2 linked regions of the Paludisphaera borealis genome follow. The protein of the gene in region 2 interacts with the protein of the main gene of each other region in a pairwise test. Links are inferred from orthologs where the notes say so. Each region holds a gene or a part of one and is shown on either strand. Other genes may lie near its edges. The genes, in order: ssb and priA.

The links.
Region 1: the proteins of priA (region 2) and ssb interact in binary tests that used the Escherichia coli proteins (3 or more experiments, as listed by UniProt). The link is inferred for Paludisphaera borealis from one-to-one orthologs.

Annotation. Positions count from the first base shown.
Region 1 is NZ_CP019082.1:3,007,377-3,017,654, reverse strand. What follows is about bases 1-2,816. They hold ssb (single-stranded DNA-binding protein), read left to right. Parts: upstream 1-1,045; coding sequence 1,046-1,588; downstream 1,589-2,816. Other genes in these bases: rplI (50S ribosomal protein L9), read left to right, coding at 1,907-2,542; rpsF (30S ribosomal protein S6), read left to right, coding at 479-886; pth (aminoacyl-tRNA hydrolase), read left to right, coding at 1-433. Also shown: dnaB (replicative DNA helicase), read left to right, coding at 2,834-4,273; BSF38_RS11675 (hypothetical protein), read left to right, coding at 5,145-5,816; metG (methionine--tRNA ligase subunit beta), read left to right, coding at 5,979-6,314; BSF38_RS11665 (hypothetical protein), read left to right, coding at 6,358-7,953; BSF38_RS11660 (alpha/beta hydrolase), read left to right, coding at 7,971-8,726; BSF38_RS11655 (carboxylate-amine ligase), read right to left, coding at 8,716-9,855. UniProt on the Escherichia coli protein: Plays an important role in DNA replication, recombination and repair. Binds to ssDNA and to an array of partner proteins to recruit them to their sites of action during DNA metabolism. Acts as a sliding platform that migrates on DNA via reptation.
Region 2 is NZ_CP019082.1:4,743,457-4,753,938, reverse strand. Bases 2,733-5,752 are described here. They hold priA (replication restart helicase PriA), read left to right. Parts: upstream 2,733-3,076; coding sequence 3,077-5,428; downstream 5,429-5,752. Other genes in these bases: nadD (nicotinate (nicotinamide) nucleotide adenylyltransferase), read right to left, coding at 2,733-2,936. Outside these bases: BSF38_RS18385 (Gfo/Idh/MocA family oxidoreductase), read right to left, coding at 1-974; BSF38_RS18380 (glycosyltransferase family protein), read right to left, coding at 1,149-2,051; more of nadD, read right to left, coding at 2,292-2,732; BSF38_RS18365 (PEP-CTERM sorting domain-containing protein), read left to right, coding at 5,921-6,571; BSF38_RS18360 (sigma-70 family RNA polymerase sigma factor), read left to right, coding at 6,869-7,534; BSF38_RS18355 (WD40 repeat domain-containing serine/threonine protein kinase), read left to right, coding at 7,518-10,482.

The sequences.
Region 1 (10,278 bases), 1.7 Mb from region 2 along the record:
CGCCGAGATTGAGATCGACTACCGCCGCGTCTTGGTGCTCAAGCCCGAGACGTTCATGAACCTGAGCGGCAGGTCGGTCGGCCAGGCCGTCCGGTTCTACAAGCTGGACCCGTCCGACGTCCTGGTGGTGTGCGACGATCTGAACCTCCCGGTCGGCAAGATCCGAATTCGGCGGGGAGGCTCGGATGGAGGCCAGAAGGGACTGCGCGACATCAGCGCCCAACTTGGAACCGATCAGTACCCCAGGCTTCGCATCGGCATCGGCGAGCCTCCCGAAGGGCAGGCCGTCGACTACGTGCTGGGCCGCTTCCGCGGGCCGGAACGAGCCCAGATCGACGACGCCCTGATCCTGGCCTCGCAGGCCGTCGCCGTGTGGGCCGCCCAGGACGTTCACGCGGCCATGAACCGATTCAACGGGCCATCCGCCCTGTAAACAGCTTTCACGATCCGATCACGAACCCAACGGAGGAGTCGACTCTTGCCCCTCAACACCTATGAAGCCATGTTCCTTCTCGACAGCACCAAGGCCGCGGCCGCCTGGGACGACACCGTCAAGCAGGTTCACGACATCCTCGCCAAGCACGACTCCGAGATCGTCGCCAGCCGGCAGTGGGACGAGCGTCGCCTGGCCTATCCCATCGAGGGCCACAAGAAGGGGACGTACCTCCTGACCTACTTCCGGACCGACGGCTCGAAGCTCCACGACATCGTCGCCGACTGCCACCTGAGCGACGTCATCCTCCGCGAGCTGATCCTCAAGGTTCACCCCAAGCTCGAAGAGAACCTGGTCAACCAGGCCATGAGCTCGAACCCCAACGTCGACAGCGAAAACGGCTCGGAAGACGAACTCGACGAGCGTCCCCGCCGCCGCCGCCGCGACGACTGACCACGAGCCGTTCGGCGCCGTCCGCTCAATCCGTTCAATCGATCCCGCCGCTTTCCGCATCGCCTGAAAGACCTTGTAATCTAGGGAACAACCGTTTACCTTTATGGTAGTTTTTTCGGGCGCGGAAACCGGGCTTGAAATCGAAGGGGGAGCGAGACGATGCCGGACTTGAATCGGGTGCAACTGATGGGTCGTCTCACGTTCGACCCCGAACTGCGGCGCATCCCCAGCGGAACGGCCGTGACGGAGTTGCGGATGGCGGTCAATCGGTCGTGGCAGGGCCGCGACGGCGACCGCCGCGAGGAAGTCCTTTACATCGACGTCACGGCCTGGGACCGCCAGGCCGAGACCTGCTGTCAGATCCTTCGCAAGGGGAGCCTGATCTTCGTCGAGGGCTCGCTCAAGATGGATCAGTGGGACGACAAGACGACCGGCGAGAAGCGCTCGAAGATGCGTGTTCAGGCCGATCGCGTCCAGTTCCTCGACAGCCGGCGCGACGGCGGCGGCGGTGGATCCGGCGGCGGCATGGGCGACGACGAGTACGGCGCTCCGCCGATGCAAGAGCCCGCCCCGAGGCGAGCGGCCCCTCAGCGCGCGGCCGAGTCCCGAGGCCAGGCCAGGGACGACTTCCCCAGGGCGTCGGCCCCCAGCCGAGCGGCCGTCGAGCCCGATCACGGCAACGACGACGACATCCCGTTCTGATCTCCCCCGCGAAACCGGGGGCGAGGACCCAAAATCGGTCGGGCGCACAAACGTCCCGCTTGGAGAATTCGGCCCGATCGGTTCCAATCGATGCCTTGATCGTCACGACGGCGACCGCGCCGGCTCGGTCGACGTTCTGACTCAGTAAAGAAATAACCCGGCGGTGGGCCGGGTGTTCGATGTCCACGACTACCTCGAGCGTTCAGCTCGGCTTTTTCAGGTTCGTTCTTGGCTTGGCGCGGCTTTTTGAGGATGGGGTGGGAAGCGAACGCACCTCACGCCCGGCGCTGGCCTTCACGATCGAAAGTGATTATTGACATGGCGAAGACGACCCAACCCAAAACCTCCAAAGCCAAGTCCGGAACCTCGGGTAAAGCCGGCTCGGGCGCCGGACAGTCGGCCAAGGGCAAGATCGCGCCGGTGGGGCCTCCCCGCCAGCCCGGCGTCGAACGCCGCCGCGACCACCCGCTTCGCGCCAAGAACGGCCAGTTGAGCGTGCTCTTGACGCACGACGTCCCCCACGTCGGCCGTCCGGGAGAACTCGTCAAGGTCAAGCCCGGCTTCGCGCGGAACTACCTGCTGCCCCAGGGGCTGGCCACGTTCGCGACGCCCCACAACCTGCGGATCGTCGAGAAGCACCGCCAGCGGCTCCGCGAGCTTGAAGAGGCCCGCCGCGCCGACCTGCTCAACCTGGCCGCCCAGATCGCCCAGCGGTCGCTGACCATCGAAGCCAACGCCAACGAGGAAGGGCATCTCTACGGCTCGGTCAACGCCGACCAGATCGCCGCCACCCTCCACGGCGAAGGTTTCCCGATCACGACCGAGAACATTCGCATCGAAGGTCCGCTCAAGGATCTGGGCCTCTACAACATCAAGGTCCACCTGGGTCAGGACATCGACACCGAGGTCAAGCTCTGGGTTGTGCCGACGCACACCGACGAAGCCCCGGTCTGACCGACCCGCGGCTTTCGTTCGACGTCTCCGCGATCGATCCATCGAGGCGCCAGGGTTCCAGTCTCGGAACCCTGGCGCCTCGGATCGTTGACGGACGCGCCCCGCGTCGCCCCCCCCCCCGCAAAGTCGCGCCGTCCGACGCGACCCACTCCACGGCGGCCGATCGTTCCGATTTTCTGCGATGCCGAGGATCGGAGAAGCCGATACAATCGTACAGTCGGGTGGGCTCCGCACGACGCGTACGTCCTTCGCCCGAAACGATTCCTCGGCTTTTGTGGAGCGCTTTCGCTCATGTCGTCCGGACAGGGATACGGAAACGGAACACCCAGGGATGGCAACGGCGGTAACGGCTCGCACGGCAAGTCCGACGGGTCTGGCGGCTTGGGAGATCGTCTGCCGCCGCAGAACCTCGACGCCGAGCGCGGCGTGTTGGGCGCGATTTTGCTCGACAACGACGTGCTCCACGACGTGATCGCGATCCTGTCGATCGACGACTTCTATCGCGATGCGCATCAGGTCGTCTATCGCGCCGTCCGTGACATGTACGACGAGGGCAAGGCGGTCGACGCGGTGACGCTGGCCGACGAGCTGGTCCTTCGCGGTCAGTACAAGCAGATCGGCGGCGACGACCTGCTGGCCGAGATCGCCAACTGCGTCCCCCACGCCGCCAACGCCCGCTACCACGCCGACATCGTCCGCCAGAAGTCGGTCAGCCGGCAGTTGATCCAGACGTCGACCGACCTGATCCGCGACGGCTACTCGAACCTTTTCACGTCGCAGCAGCTCCTCGAAACGGCCGAGCAGAAGATCTTCGCCATCCGCGAAGACCAGATCAAGGGCGAGCTTCACGAGCTGAAGATCGTCCTCGAACAGGCCATGACGCGGATCTCGACGCGGGCGGAAGAGAAGCACCCGGTCTCCGGCGTCTCGTCGGGCTTCATCGACCTGGACGACGTGACCAACGGCTTCCATTCCGACCAGCTCATCATCCTGGCGGCCCGGCCTAGTATGGGTAAGACCGCGCTGGCGCTGAACATCTGCGACCACGCGGCGATCAACACGAAGGTCTCGACGCTCCTGGTCAGCCTCGAAATGGGCCGGCTCGAGATCGGCGAGCGGCTCCTCTGCGCCCGGTCGCGGGTCGACGGTCACAAGCTGCGGACCGGCCGCGGGCTCGACTATCGCGAGCTGAACAAGCTCGGCAAGGCGTTCGGCGAGATGCAGTCGTCGCCGATCTTCATCGACGACACGCCCGCTCGCAACATGCTCGAAATCATGGCCATGGCGCGGCGGCTGAAGCTCCGCCAGGACATCGGCCTGATCGTCATCGACTACATCCAGCTCATCGACGCCGAGGAGCAACGCGACAGCCGCCAGGAGCAGATCGCCAAGATCAGCCGACGCCTCAAGACCCTGGCCCGCGAATTGCGCATCCCGGTCATCGCGCTGTCTCAGCTCAACCGAGCCGTCGAGAACCGTGAAGACCGCCGCCCGCGCATGGCCGACCTTCGCGAGTCGGGCGCCATCGAGCAGGACGCCGACATCGTGCTGCTGCTCCACCGCCCCGAATACTACGACCCCAACGACCAGCCGGGCATCGCCGAGGTGATCGTCGCCAAGAACCGAAGCGGCCCCACCGGCACGGTCAAGATGACGTTCGTCAAGAACCTCACGCGGTTCGAGAACGTCGCCTCCATCGCCGAGCCGATCGACGAAGGCCGGCCGTTCTGAGCCGACGAAGTCGTCGTGCGCCGTGGCGTCCCGGAGCCTTGTCGTGGAGCAAATCCTCGACCGGCGTTCGGTCGCCCTTCGGCGGCCAGGAGTCGTCGCGATCGAGCCGTTTCGGGCGGAGCAGTGGCTCCTCAAAGACGTAAAAGGTGCGCGCCGCGCGGAACCGCGTGAACGGCACCGCGGCCGAGGTCGCCCACTCGCACGAGGCTTTCGGGGACGGCCTGGATCGCTTCGTAAGCCCTCGATCGAGGCTGCCAGGTAGGCGAATTCGTCGCTGCCCCCCCGATCAATCGCCGGCGGGTCACAGACGACGTGGCCGCTGGACATGAACGCGATCGGATCGAAGAACAGCACCCAAAGAGTCGTCACCGTCGCGACGAACAGTCCCCGCGCGGCCAACGGCCGATCGGCCGGCACATCGCCGATCGCACGGCGTCCCACTTCGAGATCCGAACCGCTCTCGACACCAGGCTGGTCTTCGCTCGGCCGCGCCGGCTCCAACCGCGCGGCTCTCTCGCTCACGCCACACCGAGCCACCTCCTCTTCCATCCTCGGGCAGGGCGAGAGCCGCGTGACGCGCGATCCGCTCGCGGGACCGCAGAGAGGCGATCGATCGGGTCTGGGGGGGGGACGTTGCGGGCATGCATCGGTCTGCCGTCGTCGTGTGTGGGAGACTCAACGAAATGATTCGTTTGAGCATCATCGCGTTGATCTTCATGAATCAACGCAGACGGCGATGTTTCAGGCGGTATGTTGGGCCTCTGTGTGCTGGGCACCAAGCACGCTCCTGGCTCTTCCAGTAACTAAGTCTCAAAGAAAAGAAGGTGAATGGATGATCAAATCATTGATTTGTGCCGTTCGAGTTCAATCGGTGAAGGTGCTCTTGGCTGCGAGCCTCGTCGCCGGCACGTCGCTGCTTTCCGGGACCGCCAAGGCAGACTTCACCAACCTTAGCACGGGCGCCAGCCTGACCGGCAACATCGACAACAACTGGACCGTCGTTTTCCCGGGGCAGACCAACAATCAGCTCGAGACCATAGCTCCGGGCTTTCCGTCGCCTCCGTGGTTGTCCGACGCCCCCAGCGACGCCTCGCACTGGCTCGTTCCCGTTCAGTACGGTCAGTACAACGCTCCTCCGTCGAGCGGGAGTCCGATCGACTATGTCTACACCACGAGCTTCACGTTGAACGCCGACCAGCTCGCCTCGGCGTCGTTGAGCGGCCAATGGGCGTCGGACAATAACACCGTCTCGATCAAATTGAACGGTGGTGCAAGCCTTGGCTCCAACAGTGCCGCGAATTCGTACACGACGTGGAGCAGCCTGACGACCACCACGACGGGCTTCGTCCTCGGCCTCAACACCTTGGAGTTCCACGTCGCCAACCTGCCTAGCGGGGGCAACAATCCGACCGGCTTCCGGTTCGAGGGTGGCGTCACCTCCGCCGCGGTGCCCGAACCCGCCTCGCTCGTCATGAGCGCTGTGAGCACGCTGATGCTCGGCGGCCTCTCCTGGAAGCGCCGGCTCGCCCGCCGCGCCGTCTGATCAACCAGGTCCGATGAATAACGTCCCAAGGGCCGTTCGCCAAGGCGAGCGGCCTTTTTTGTTGCGCGTTTCGCCTTGGCTTTCCGACCCGGTCGGGGCAGAATCATGAGGACCGTCCGAGACCGTTTTCCGAAGATCGAAGTGTGTGACCGAGGGCAGTGGATGATGGCCGACCCCATTTCGTATGACGATTTCGCCAAGCTCGAACTCCGGGTGGCCAAGGTGCTGGAGGCGCGGCCTCATCCCAACGCCGACAAGCTGTTGCTGCTTCAGGTCGACCTCGGCGACGAGCAGAAGCAGATCGTGGCCGGCGTCCGCCAGCATTACACGCCCGAGCAGCTCGTCGGCAAGAACATCGTGATCGTCAACAACCTGGCGCCGGCCATGCTCCGGGGCGAGACCTCCAACGGCATGCTGCTGGCGGCCACCTCCGGCGAGAAGGTGATCCTGCTCACCGTCGACGATCCCGAGTGCGTCGTGGGCGCCCGGATCAAGTAACTTTCCGGACGTCGCGGTCGGCGAACCACGAGGCGCACGTCCCTTGAGAAGAGACCTCGGCGATTTCCAGACGCCGCCGGAGCTCGCGGCCGCCCTGGTCCGAAGGATGGGGCCGATCGGCTCTCGCTGGCCGCGCGTGCTCGAACCGACGTGCGGCCGCGGGGCGTTTCTCGAAGCCGTGCTGTCGGCCCCCGACCCGCCGAGGGAAGTCGTGGGGGTCGAGATCCAGGCATCGCACGGAGCCGAAGCCCGCGCGCGACTCGCCGACCGTCCGGCGATTCATCGAGCGTCGATCCTTCACGCCGACCTCTTCGAACTCGACCTCCGCGTCGATCTGCCCTGGATCGAGCACGGGCCGTTGCTGGTCGTGGGCAATCCCCCCTGGATCACCAGCGCCGAGCTGGGAAGGCTCGGCAGCGACAACCTGCCGCCGAAGCGCAACGTCAAGGGCCTCTCCGGGCTCGACGCCCGCACCGGCGCGGCGAACTTCGACCTCGGCGAAGCCGTCTGGCTCAAGCTGATCGACGAGCTGGCCGACCAGACCCCGACGATCGCGCTCTTGTGCAAGACCTCGGTCGCCCGCGCGGTGCTCCAGCACCTCCATCGGACCGGGCGGCGCGTGGCCGACGCCGAGCTGATCGAGATCGACGCCCGGCGGTGGTTCAGCGCCTCTGTCGGCGCCTGCTTCCTGAAGCTCTCCCTAGGGGTCGGCGAAACGACGGGCCGGGTCGCCGTCTTCGACGCGATCGAAGCGACTCGACCGCGACGGACGATGGGCTCGCTCCAGAGCGTCTTCGCATCGGATCTCGACGCCCTGGAGGCCCTCGATTTCGCCTTCGGGCGCTCGCTCCTCTGCTGGCGGCAGGGGGTCAAGCACGACGCGGCCCCTGTCATGGAGCTGATCGGAACCGCTGACGGGACGTTCCGGAACGGGCTGGGGGAGGAACCGCTCGTCGAGCCGTCGTTCCTCTATCCGCTCGTCAAAGGCGCCGATCTCATCCACCCGGCTCGCGAGCGGCCGCGACGCGCCTTGATCGTCACCCAGGAGAAGCTCGGCGCGGAGACCCGCGACCTCGCCGACCGCGCGCCCCGGCTCTGGGCCTACCTGCAAGCCCGCGCGGCCTGGTTCGACAAGCGGCGGTCGTCGATCTATAAGGCGGCTCCGCCGTTCGCCCTGTTCGGAATCGGTCCTTACACGTTCGCCCCGTACAAGGCGGCCGTCGCGGGCCTGCACCGGCCGTCTCGGTTTCGGGCGGTCGGACCGGTCGACGGCAGGCCGACGGTTTTCGACGACACCTGCTATATTTTGCCTTGCCAGTCGGCCCTCGAAGCGGCCGTACTGACGGCGGCGTGCAACGACCCGATCACGCGAGAGGTCCTCCGCGCCCTGACGTTCGCCGACGCCAAGCGACCGGTGACGAAGGCCGTGCTCCAGACGATCGACCTCGGCGGCGTCCTCGAACGCACCGACGCCTCGGCCCTCGTCGACCGCGTCGACGAGGTACTCCGCGACGACCTCGGCCTTGAGGGCGAAACAGGCGACGCGATCAAAGCGGAGGTCGAGCGGCTGATCTCGTTGCTTTCGCTGGCCGACGGCGGGAAACTAGGGCGAACCGCGTCCCCGGATCGCCCGGCCTGACTTCAAGAGGAGCCGCGATGGCCTTCGCCACGATCAACTACCACAGCCATTCCCTGCAAAAGGCGTCGTCGTTCAACATCGTGTTTCCAGACGATCCGGCGGTTCCCCGCCCCTGGTCGGTGTTCTACCTGCTGCACGGGCTGTCGGACGACCACACGATCTGGACGCGCCGGACGAGCATCGAACGGTACGTCGAGGGTCTGCCGCTGGTGGTGGTGATGCCCAACGGCGACCGGGGCTGGTATACAAACGCCATCGATGGGTATAAGTATGAAGACGACATCGTTAAGGATGTCGTCGGCCTGGTCGACCGGACGTTCCCTGTCAAGGCCGAGCGAGCCGGCCGGGCGATTGGCGGGCTCTCGATGGGGGGCTTCGGCGCGGTCAAGCTCGGGCTCAAGCACCATGAGACGTTCGCCAGCGTCAACTCTCACTCCGGGGCTATCGGCTTCCTTCGCGGCGACTTGAAGAAGAACAAGGAGCTGAGCCCTGAGTTCCCGCGAATCTTCGGCGAGAAACCGGCCGGCGGCCCGGAAGACCCGTTCGCGATCGTCGAGCAGATCGACCACGGCCGGATTCCGGCGATGCGGATCGACTGCGGCGTCGACGACTTCCTGATCGAACAGAATCGCGACTTCCACAAATTCCTCGAAGAACGCCACGTCGCGCACGAGTACCAGGAATTCCCCGGCAACCACAACTGGGCGTACTGGGACGAGCACGTTCAGCAAGCGATCGCGTTCCACGTCCGCAACCTGAAGCTCAAGTCTTGAGGTTCACTTCGGATTCGATCTTCTCGCCGGCCAGGAAGCGGGCGACGTCGGTCAGGCGGCCGGTCTGTTCAAAGACCTCGATCTGGCGGGTCGCTCCGTCGGGGCGTTCGGCCATCACCCGCACGTAGTCGAGCCAGCGCCCACATCCGAGCTTCTCGGCGGTCTCTCTCAGGCCGACGATCATCCGCTGGATCTCGTCGCGCACCGACTCGTTTCGGCCTGACGCCGGGTCGACGAGCACGGCGTCGAGGCCGTGGCGCGCCGCCCGCCAGCGATTTTGACGGATCATCAGCCGGCCGAACTCGTCGAGCTCGGCTGGTTCGTATTCCGTATCTTCGGCCGTGTGGTGGACCAGGCACTGGATGAACGCGGTGAGGCCCTGGACGGAGGGCAGGTCGGTGGGCATGTCGCAGATCCGCACCTCGACAGTGCCGTGTCGGTCGCTGGGCCGCACGTCCCACCACAGCTCCTTGGTCGTCTTGATGCAGCCGACCGCCGCCAGCCGCTCGGCCAACTTGACGAACGACGCCCAGTCGCGGAGGAACGGGGGCTGGCCGCCAGTGGGAGCGGTGCCCATCACGTCGAGCCGATACGAGTACAGCCCCGTCGGGCGTCCGCACCAGAACGGGCTGTTGGCCGAGAGGGCCAGGAGCGTCGGAAGGTAATGGGCGACACGGGTGCAGGTTCGCGCCGCGGTGTCGCCGTCTTTGACCCCGACATGGACGTGCAGCCCGAACGTCATCTGGCGAAGAAGGGTGTCTTTGAATTGATCGGCGAGCTCGTGGTAGCGGACGTCAGGCGAGATCGGCTGGTCCAGCCAGTGGGCGAACGGATGCGCGCCCCCCCAGGCGAGCCGCGCGCCGTTCCGAGCCGCCCGCTCGGCGGTCACCGCGAGCTTGCCGGCGAGGTCGCGACCGACCTCGTCGACGTTGCGGCAGATCCCCGTGTTCACCTCCACGCAGCAGAGGTAAAGCTCGCGCTTGATCGACTCTCGCAACTCGTCGGGAATCTCGCTCAGGATCTCGTTCGCTACGGGCGCGAGGTCGAACGACTCCTGGTCGACGAGCTGAAGCTCCAGCTCCACTCCAAGCGTCGGCCAGGTGCTGCCCCGGAACGGCTCAACGGTCATCGGTGGTTCCTCGGTGCGCGGTGAGGTGCGAGGCCGCCCAACTCCGGGCGAAGTGCGAATGACTTCAATGCAAATTCGGTGCCGGGTCGCGGACCCACCGCGAACCGTGATGCGGCGAGTCGCTGAGCCCGCGGGCCGTCACTCATTGAGGATTCGATCCATCAACCTTCGGAAAACTCGCCGTCGCTACGGATCGAACCGGACATGGGCAGACGACGCAGTACAAGTTGTATTTCGTCAACATGTTGCGGCTCATCGGCAAAACGAGTTCCGGTGGTGGGGCAGGGCGCTGTACGGTGTTCACAGCACCCCAACTGGCAAGATCCGACCAGCCGGTGGGTGATTTTGTTAGAGGACATCTGGACACGTGTCCGGTGCCAGGCACAATGGTGACGTCAGCGATTGCGGTTCATCCATACACCG
Region 2 (10,482 bases):
GGGAAGAGGCTCGAATCGGGGAGGTTCCGCTTGCCGTCCTTCGCCCCTTCGTACCAGGTGAGCTTCACCGGCGGCAGGCCTTCGCGGGCGGGGAACTCGTAGGTGATCGTCGCCCAGGCCGGGTAGGTCTCGGAGTTGATCTCGCCGCTGTGGGCCGAGATCCGGGTCGGCAGCCCGAGCTTCAGCGACTTGAAGACGAGGTTCGTCGTATGGCAGGCCATGTCCCCCAGCGAGCCGGTGCCGAAGTCCCACCACCCGCGCCAGTCGTGGGGATGGTAAACCTTGTTGTACGGGCGGTCGGCGGCGGGCCCGAGGAACAGCTTCCAATGGAGGTACGAGGGGACTTCCTGGACCTCCTTGGACCGGGCGACGATGTCCGGGGCCTGCTTCCAGTACTTGAACGGGCGGTTGGTCCAGGCGTGGACCTCGCGGACCTCGCCGATCGCGCCCGACTGGACGACTTCGACGCCGCGACGGAGGCCCGGATGGGCGGTCCCCTGGTTGCCCATCTGGGTGCAGACGCCGTGCTTGCGGGCGGTCTCGCGCATCAGGCGAGCCTCCCAGACCGAGTGGGTCAGGGGCTTCTGGCAGTAGACGTGCTTGCCCAGCCGCATGGCCGTGACGGCCGCCGGCGCGTGGGTGTGGTCGGGGGTCGAGACCACCACGGCGTCGACCGTCGCGCCCAGCTCGTCGTACAGTTCGCGGAAGTCGAAGAACCGCTTGGCGTCCTTGTACTTGGCCGCCTTCTCGTCGAGCCGCCGCTCGTCGACGTCGCAAAGCGCGATGATCCGGCCGTGGTTCGCCGCGTGGTCGGTGTCGCTGCGGCCCTTGCCGCCGACGCCGACGCAGGCGACCTGGATCACCTCGTTGGGCCCGACGCCCCCCGCCCAGCCGTTCCGGCCCTGGCACAAGACGCCGAACCCCGCAATCGAGGCTCCAAACAGGAACCCTCGACGATCAATCGCCTGGCTCATCGGACGAGTCTCCCCGGCAACAACGCGGCAACAACCAGCCCGCGAGCGGACGGCGACGGCGCCGCCCCCCGACCAGGCCGCACGAATGTTGAACATTCTAAGAGAGCGGCCGGGCGTTCGCTACGGGACGGCTCACCGGGTTCCGAAATCGAGCCGACGGCGGGGACGATCGGCTCAACACGGAAGCTCGTCGGCCTGAGGGGCGGGGCTGCAGCGCATGAGCCTGCGGGACTTCCGTCGCATTCCGAGAAGAAGCTTCAACTCCCCCTTGAACTTCCAGTACGCCTCCCGCAGCGCGATCCGCCAGGCGGGCCCCCGGCCGAACACCGCCCCGTTGGGTCTCCATTCGGCGTGTCCGATGAGATGGAAGGGGATGTCGGAGACCTTGGAGATCCGGTGGCCGAGCGCCTCGATCTCGCGCGAGAAGGCGACTTCAGCCGCGATGGCGTCCTCCTTGGACGGCCCGAAGTAGCGAAACCCCCCAACCTCTTCCAGGACGTTGCGACTGGTGAACAAGATGATCGAGGGAATGTGATTGGCAAGCTCCCCTCGGGGAATCCCATGACTCCTGAACTTCGCCAAAATATACTGATTGATGTCCAGCCATTCGTCGCCGACGTGCGCGCACGGCTTCGTCGTCATCCGGCCGACGTAGTCCCACGTCATCCCGGAGCTTCTCTCGATTTCGCCGAGGAGGCCTAACCCCGGGTCGAGATCCATCCGCCTTTCAAAGCCGTAAACCCAGTCGGGCTCCTTGATAAGGCAGTCGTCCTGGATGAACAGATAATAGTCGTATCCAGGCGCATTCCGCCAACCGTGATCCCAGGCTCCCAGGTTGTAGTTGGTGTTCTCGCGATTCAGGATGCGGGGCTTGAGAGCGTCAAACCGCCGGGGGAGAGTCAGCGGGCGCTGATCCCCGCCGTTGCAGACGATGAGCAAATCGAAGGGACAGCCGGATTCGACCTTCCGCATGCGATACAAGAGCTTGTACAGGGAATCGACGGGGAGCCCGGCCCAGTACGAGACGACCACGCAAGTCCGCGAACCGCTCTCCGTTTCGGGCTGGAAAGCACTCATCGGCGGCCTCCGATCAACGCCTCAGCCGTCGCGACCCCCATTCCCTTGGAGTCAGACGACTTTCCTCGGCTTCGAGCGTCATCTTCTTACGGCAACCCTGAGACGAACATTCCTGTTCGGCGGACACGCAGAATCGCTGCCATCGCGATCGTCGAATCCCCTCGAGCCGCCGCAACCATGTTAACAGCTCTTCATCTTAGGGACTCGGCGATCCAAACCAATAGCAATCGTCGCATGGACTCAAACAATCAACAAAATGTTCCAAAGAACAAACATCCGACGTTCAAAATACTGCCCTATAGAGTTGATGCGCGTCAATATAGGCTTGAACCGCGCGGGGGACCATATAGCGGACGCTCCGGCCTTCGGCGAGACGGCCGCGCAGGTCGTGGGAGGCGATGCCGATGGGGGAATGGTGACGTGCTGGAGGGGTTTGGAATCGGGGCCGAACTCGGGGAGGGGGCGGTCGCCGAGTTCCTCGACGCCGGGGCGGTTGACGACCACGATGGTCGCGAGCTGGGTGATCCGGTCGGGCTCGCGCCAGGTCGGCAGGTCGACGAGGCTGTCGGCGCCGATGAGGAAGAACAGGTCGTCGGCCGGCCGCAGCCGCTGGACTTCAGCCAGGGTTTCGACGCTGTAGTGGGGACCGGGGCGGACGGCCTCGATGTCGGAGACCTCGAACGCGGAGTGGCCCGCGACCGCGAGTCGGGCCATTTCGAGCCGATGCGCGACCGGCGTCCGCGCCGGTCCTCGCTTGTGCGGCGGCTCGCCGGCGACGACGAACCAGACTCGCTCCAGGCCGCACGCCTCCCGGCATTGCTCCGCGAGAATCAGGTGCCCGAGATGGATCGGGTCGAACGTGCCGCCGAAAAGCCCTAGTCGCATGGACGAGTCAACCCTTTCCCGATCGTCAGCCCCGAGGCCGCCGTGGACATACGTGCAGAAATCCGACCGATTGCGGTATACTCGATCGCTGGCCGGTCGTTGGTGGTCGGCGCGACGAAATTCGACGATAGGCCCGAGCGATGAGCGTTGTCAATCGTGATCAAGATCAAGAGAGCGACCAACCACGTCCTCAGCCCCGCCTGGGCCGCCAGGCTTCGTGGTTCGAGGGCGAGGACGAGGCCCAGGCCGAGCGGGGAGGCTTGTTCGTCGGGGTAGTCGTCGACCGCGCGCTCGACGCGGTGCTGACCTACCGCGCCCCTCAGCGTCTGGTCGCGAGCATCCAGCTCGGCCAGCGGGTGCGGGTCCCCCTGGGACGCAACGGCGTGGTTACGGGGTACTGCGTCTCGGTCGACCTGCTGCCCCCCGAGGATCTGCCGCCGTCGAAGATCAAGGACGTCGTCGAGATCCTCGACGCCGTTCCGCTGATCGACGCCCGGATGCTCGAACTGACGCGGTGGATGGCCGGCTATTATATGTGCTCCTGGGGCCAGGCGCTCGACGCCGTGGTGCCGGCCGGGGTGCGAAACCAGGCGGGGACGCGGGTGGGGACGTTTCTGGTGGTCCGCCCCGAGGCCCGCCAGGCGTTCGATGACGAGACGCTCCAGAAGACGCTCACCGCCAAGCAGACCGCCGCGATCGAGGCCCTGTGCCGGTCGGACGAGCTGCTGACCGTTTCCGACGTCTGCCGGCGCGCCAAGTGCGGCGCCGGAGTGATCAAGACGCTTCGCGACGACGGCCTGATCCACACGGTCAAGCGCCGGCTGTCGCTCGCCGCCTCCCGGAACGACGAGCCCGCGGCCGGCGAGCCGACCGCCGCGCCCAAGCCGCCGCCGGCCATGACGCCCGAGCAGGCGGCGGCGATGGCGGCGCTCACGCCCGCGCTCGACGGCGACGCCTTCGCGCCGTTCGTGATCTTCGGCGTGACCGGCAGCGGCAAGACCGAGGTCTACCTGACGGCCATCGAGCGGACCGTGGCGCGGGGCCGCGAGGCGATCGTCCTGGTCCCCGAGATCAGCCTGACGCCGCAGACGATCCGCCGGTTCCGCCGCCGGTTCCGCCGCGTGGCCGTGCTCCACAGCCATCTCAGCGACGTCGAGCGGCACCGCCACTGGCAGAGCATCGCCCAGGGTGAAATCGACGTCGTCGTCGGCGCCCGGTCGGCCATCTTCGCCCCCACGAGGCGGCTGGGGCTGATCGTCGTCGACGAGGAACATGAAAGCACGTTTAAACAAGAGACCGTCCCCCGCTACCACGCGCGCGACGTCGCCGTGAAGCGCGCTCAGCTCGAAAACACGCCGGTGCTCCTGGGCTCGGCGACGCCGTCGCTGGAGACCTGGCGGAACGCCGAGCTGGGGCGTTACGCGCGGATCTCGATGCCCAGCCGGGTCGAGGGCCGGCCGATGCCGGCCGTCGAGATCATCGACCTGCGGAACGAGAAGCACCTCACCGGCGGTCTGAGCGAGACGCTCCGCCTCGCCATGCACCAGGCGCTCGACGACGACGGCCAGGTGATCCTGCTGCTCAACCGCCGGGGCTACAACACGTTCGTCATCTGCCCCAAGTGCGGCCAGGTGGTCAAGTGCCGGCACTGCGACGTGGCCGCCACGTACCACAAAAACCGGCACATGCTGATCTGCCACACGTGCGACGCCGAGCGTGCGTGCCCGCCGGCCTGCCCGTCGTGCCAAGCGCCGGTGCTCCACTACGGCGGGATCGGCACCGAGCGGCTCGAGCGCGAGATCCGGATGGAGTTCCCGTTCCATGAGTCGAGGCGGATGGACTCCGACACGATGCGCCGGCACGGCAGCCACGAGGTGACGCTGGCGGCCTTCAAGTCGGGTGACGTGAAGATTCTGCTGGGCACTCAGATGATCGCCAAGGGGCTCGACTTCCCCAACGTGACGCTGGTCGGCGTGGTCGACGCCGACGTCGCCCTGCACCTGCCCGACTTCCGCGCCGCCGAGCGGACGTTCCAGCTCGTCGCCCAGGTCGCCGGCCGGACCGGTCGCGGCAACCGTCCCGGTCGGGTGCTGGTCCAGAGCTTCTGCCCCGAGCATCCGGCGATCGCCAACGCCGCTCGCCACGACTACGAAGGCTTCGTCCGCTACGAACTGCCGACTCGCGAGGCCCCGCTGGCCTCGCCGTACGGTCGGATCGTCCGCCTCGTCGCGCGCGGCAAGGACGAGGCCCGGGTCGAGAAATACCTGAACGAGCTGGCGAAGACGCTCCGGGCCAAGGCCCCCCCCGGCGTCCGCTTCTGGGGGCCGTCCCCCACGCCGATCCTCAAGATCCGCGAGGAGTTCCGGTTCCATCTCCAGATCCGATGCGCCTCGGCCGCCCCGTTGCGGACGATGCTCCGCGACCTCCCCCTCCACCCGCCGCCGAACAAGGTCGACCTGGCCGTCGACGTCGACCCGATCAGCATGCTGTAGCGGGGGCGTCGTTCCGCCTTGGAGTCTGGGCGGCATGTGTGAGCCGCCCCGAGGACGCATGGCGTCGGCTCGCTGGCGCGATCGGCAGAGCGGCCGGGGAAATCCATGAAAAAACTTCAGAGCGGGCAAAACTCAGGTTTACAGTTTCGGCGGTCAGGAGTATTCTCCCGCCGTTGGTTCACATCTCGGACTCCTAGACGACGAGACTCATGGTGGAGTTTCGAGGGGGCGGGCATGGATGCGAGAGTACTCCTTTCTCACCTGCTTTTCCCTTCGCCGCTGCGCCGGGCTTCTCGCTCATCTCGGGTCTCGCAGAGATCCGTCACGGAAAACTGCCCCGGGTTGTGATTCTCGTGTCTCGCGCCGTTCGTCCCGCTCGCCGACGAGAAGGATTCCGTCGGATCGAGTGAAGCCGCCGCGGCGTGATTCGGATGAAGACACCGTGAAATCAGGATTGCGTCGTGACAATCCTAATCTGTTCAGGAGGAAGAGATGAGCATGACTAAAGGGTTGAACGGACTGCGATCCGCGGTCATCGCCCTGGGATTGGCCGCCTGCACCGCGACGGGCGCCGATGCCGCAGCGATCCTCAAGTACCAGACCGCGACGGCCGTCGACCTGAGTCACGGCATCAGCGGCCCGAACGTGATCAGCTTCACGCCCGCCACCGCGGCCGGCGTGGACCTCAGCTCGGGCACGGTCAACACCGGCCTCGGCACGTTCGTCGTCGCCCCGCCGGCGGCCGGTTCGGCCACCACGTACACCAACACCCCGTTCTCGATCACCTTCCTGCCGCAGGACCTCAACGGCACCCCGCTGACGAACGTCTCGATGGTTTTCACCGGCGTTCTGAACGGCGTGGTCGACAGCCCGTACCACTCGACGGTGACGGCGACCTTCGACAAGCCGACCCAGACCCTCGACCTGGGCGACCAGAAGATCACCTTCACCTTCCCGGACAACGCCAAGCTGCTGGTCCCCTCGCAGTCGAACGGCGGCGTGACCACGGCCGAAGCCCTTCTCACCTCGACGCTGCCCCCGGCCGTGCCCGAACCGAGCACGATCGCCCTGGTCCTGACGACCCTCGGCGGCCTCGCCCTGCGGCGCCGCGTCTCGGGCCGCCGCTCCCGCGCCCAGGTCTGATGACCTGAACTGAGCCGAGCCGGCCTCGCTCCTCGCCACGCCGCGATCGACCCCACACGACTCTCTCGCCCGACCCCTCGCCGCCCTGCGTCGAGGGGTTTTTTCATGGACCTCGCGGCCCGCGCGAGGGCGAACCGGATTCTCGACGCCCCGCTTGCCGTTTGGGCAGTTCGGCTCCATGATGAATTCGTCGCCCGCGCGCGTTGCGGCGGGGGCGAACCTTGAGATTTTCGGCGGGCGAGACGGCCCCAACCACGAGGGGCCGACGCCTATATGTATTAGGTAGAGGCGATACGGATGGCCGATGGGCCGATCGAGCTGCTGTCGAAGGCGCGCGCCGGCGAGACCGAGGCGCTGGGCGAGTTGTGCGCGCTGTACCGGAACTATCTGAGGATGGTCGTCCGGACCGGTTTGGGGCCCCGGCTGCGCGAGCGGCTGGAGCTTTCCGACGTGGTTCAGGAGGCTCTCGTCGAGGTGGTCCGGCAGTTCCCCCAGTTCACCGGGCAGAACGAAGCGGCCCTGGTGGGATGGTTGCGGCGACTGGTCGGACAGAAGCTCGCCGACCTGGGACGCTACCACAGCCGGACCAAACGAGCCGGGGGCGCGACCGCGCTGCCGCTCGACGCCCCGTGGGAAGGGGGGGGCGGCGAAAACCAGGGGGACTACGGCGGCCGGCTCCTGGACATGCTGGCCCTCAGCCAGACCAGCCCTAGCGAGATCGTCAGCCGCCGCGAGCTGATCGTCCTCCTGGCCGACGCGCTGGCGGCCTTGCCCGACGGCGAGGCGGACGTCCTCTGGCTCTACCACGCCGACAACCTCTCGTTCGAGGTCATCGGCGAGCGAATGGGGCTGAGCCGGAAATCGGTGCGCGGAATTTGGGCCCGCGGTCTCAAGCGACTGAAACGATCGCTCGAAGGGCCGCCGGGAGGATCTTTGAGGTACGACGATGGGCCAGCGGGTTGACGAGACGGCCGATCTCACTCAAGGCGGCGACGATGAACGGCTGGGCGAAGCCATCGAGCACTACCTGGCGATGGTCGAACAAGGCGACGCGCCCGCGCCCGAGATCTACGCCGCCCGCTACCCCGACCTCCAGGAAGACATCCAGGCCGCCCTCGAAGGTCTCGAACTGGTCAACGGCCTGGTCGGCCACGGCTCGGGCTCCGGCTCGTCGTACGGTCAGGGACCGGGCCGGAACATCGAGTCGGGCCGGCGGATCGCCGGCTACCGCGTCGTCCGCGAGCTGGGCCGCGGCGGCATGGGGACCGTCTACGAGGCCGTCCACGTGGGCCTCGACCGCCCCGTCGCGCTCAAGGTTCTGGGGACCCACGCGGCGCCCGACTCATCGGCCCGTCGCCGGTTCCTCAACGAAGCCCGCACGGCCGCGGCGCTCCACCACACGCACATCGTGCCGGTCTTCGACGTCGGCCAGGTCGGCGGCCTCTGCTATTACGCTATGCAACGGATCGAGGGGAGCGGCCTCGACCGGGTGATCCGCCGCCGCCGCCAGCTTCGAGGCCTGGGCGGGGCCGGCGGACGGAACTCCGATTCCGGCGACGTCGGCTCGCAGGTCAGCTCGCGACTGAACCGGATGTGGATCCGGGTCTCCGGGAGCCTCGCCTGGGGACGCTCCCGCCCCATTCCAACCGATGGCGCCCGCGAGCTGGCGCTGCCGCAGAAATACCAAGAGCGGCTGAGCGACTCGACGACCTCGTGGACCAAGAGCGGCGGCCTGGCGACTTCGCGCAGCCTGGGCGGGTTGCTGTCAGCGTCGGCCCCCCGGTCGAGCCTCCCAGGGCCGCGACGACGCGACGACGACGACGCGCCCTCGTTCGATCCGCCGCGCGGCTCGGCCTACCACCGATGGGTGGCCGAGGTCGGCCTGCAAGCGGCCGAGGCCCTGGCGCACGCCCACCATCACGGCGTCATCCATCGCGACGTCAAGCCTTCGAACCTGCTGATCGACGCCGACGGGACGATCTGGGTCGCCGACTTCGGCCTGGCGCGCCGGCTCGCCGACCCCGGCCTAACCCATCACGACAGCCTGCTGGGCACCCCGCGCTACATGAGCCCCGAGCAAGGGCGCACCGGCGTCATCGACGGCCGGACCGACGTCTACAGCCTGGGCGCGACGCTGTACGAATTGCTCACGCTCCGCCCGCCGTTCGATGGTTCGAGCGCCGCGGAGTTGCTCGACCAGATCGCCGGCCGCGAGCCCGTGCCGCCTCGCGCGATCGACCGGCGGATTCCCCGCGACCTCGAAACGATCGTCCTGAAGACCCTGGCCAAGCGGCCGGTCGACCGCTATGCGTCGGCGGCGGCCCTCGGCGAAGACCTGGCCCGGTTCTTGAACCGCGAGCCGGTGCGGGCGCGGCGGATCAGCCCCGTGGGGCGGATGTGGCGGGTGGCGCGCCGGCACCCCGGGATCACCACCGTTTCGGCGGTCGCCAGCGTCTTGGTGCTGTCGATCGCCGCGTACGCCTACAACCGGGTCCGCAACGAGCGCGACCAGGCGCGGAACTCCAGGAACACGGCCGTCGCCGAGCGCGAGAAGACCGAAGCGGCCGAGCGAGAGACGCGGGCGGCGATGCGGACGATGCTCTGGCGGCACGCCGCCCTCGTCCGCCACACCAGCGAGCCCGATCGTCGGGCCAAGGGCCTGGATCTGCTCAAGCAGGCGTCGGCCCTCGAACCCGAGCCCGATCTGAAAGCGCAGCTCCGCGACGAAGCCGCCGAGTTCCTCGTCCTCCGCGACATCGAGCGCCGCGCCAAGCTGCCGACCGGTCCAATCCGCGACTTGGTGTTCGACGCCGAGAACGCGAGGCTGTCGGTGCTCTCGACGGATGGCGAGGAACTCTCGCTCTGGGACGTCAACCAGGAGCGGCCGCTCGAGAAGATCACGCTTCTCCACGGCGCGAAGCCGCGTGTGGGCACCCAGGCCGCCGCCCCCGCCCCTCCCCCCGCCGCGGCGTCGCCGAGTCCGGGTCCAACTCCGACGGCCGCCGAGCCCGGCTCGCAGGCGTCTTCGACCGCCTCGCGAGCCGGCCCGACGAATCGAGGCCCGGGGGGCTCGCGACGGTCATGGGGAGACCAACTCGCCCCGGCCGGAGCCTACCTGGCGGTCGTCCCTCCCGACGGCCAGTCGGCCTTGCTCATCAACGGCGCGACCGGCGCGACCGTCCGCGAATTGATCCGCCCCGACCGCCGCGTGCTGAGCGTCTTCGGCGAGCCGACCGGCAAGCGCCTGGTCACGATCGACGTCGAGGACGACGCCATGCCCGGTCCGGGCTTCCGAGCCGGCCCCTTCGCGGACGGCCCTCCGTTCGGACGAGCCGGGTTTCAGATCGTGCTCTGGAACCTGGAACACGCCGATTCGACGCCCACGGTCCTCGACCACGCCCGGCCCGAGCTTCGGCCGATGAGCTTTCCGATCCCCCTTGTCGCGCTCGGCGCCGACGGCAAGACCGTGGCCTTCGCCATCCACGGCTCGACGACCGTCAAGATGTTCTCGGCCGACGACGGCCGGGCCTTGAAGCCCGTCGAATCGCAGGCCGAGGTCAAGGCGCTGGCGGTGGGGGCCGGCGGCCGGCTGGCGACCGCATCGGGGGGGACCATCCAGCTCTGGAACGTCGCCACCGGCGAATTCCTGTCAAGCTTCTCGTCCACCCAAAGCCTCGTGACGCGGCTCCAGTTCAACCCTCGGGGCACCATGCTGGCGACCTCGGGCGGCTTCGGAACCCAGGTGGAGCTGTGGGACCTGGTCGCGCGCAAGCTGGCCGCCGTGCTGCCGAACCTTGAAATGGTCCTTGACTTCGGCTTCTCGGCCGACGGCAAGACCCTGGTGGTCGGCGGCCGCGGCGTGACGACGTCGTTCTGGAAGATCGACGAGCCCTCGGCGCGGGTCCAGATCA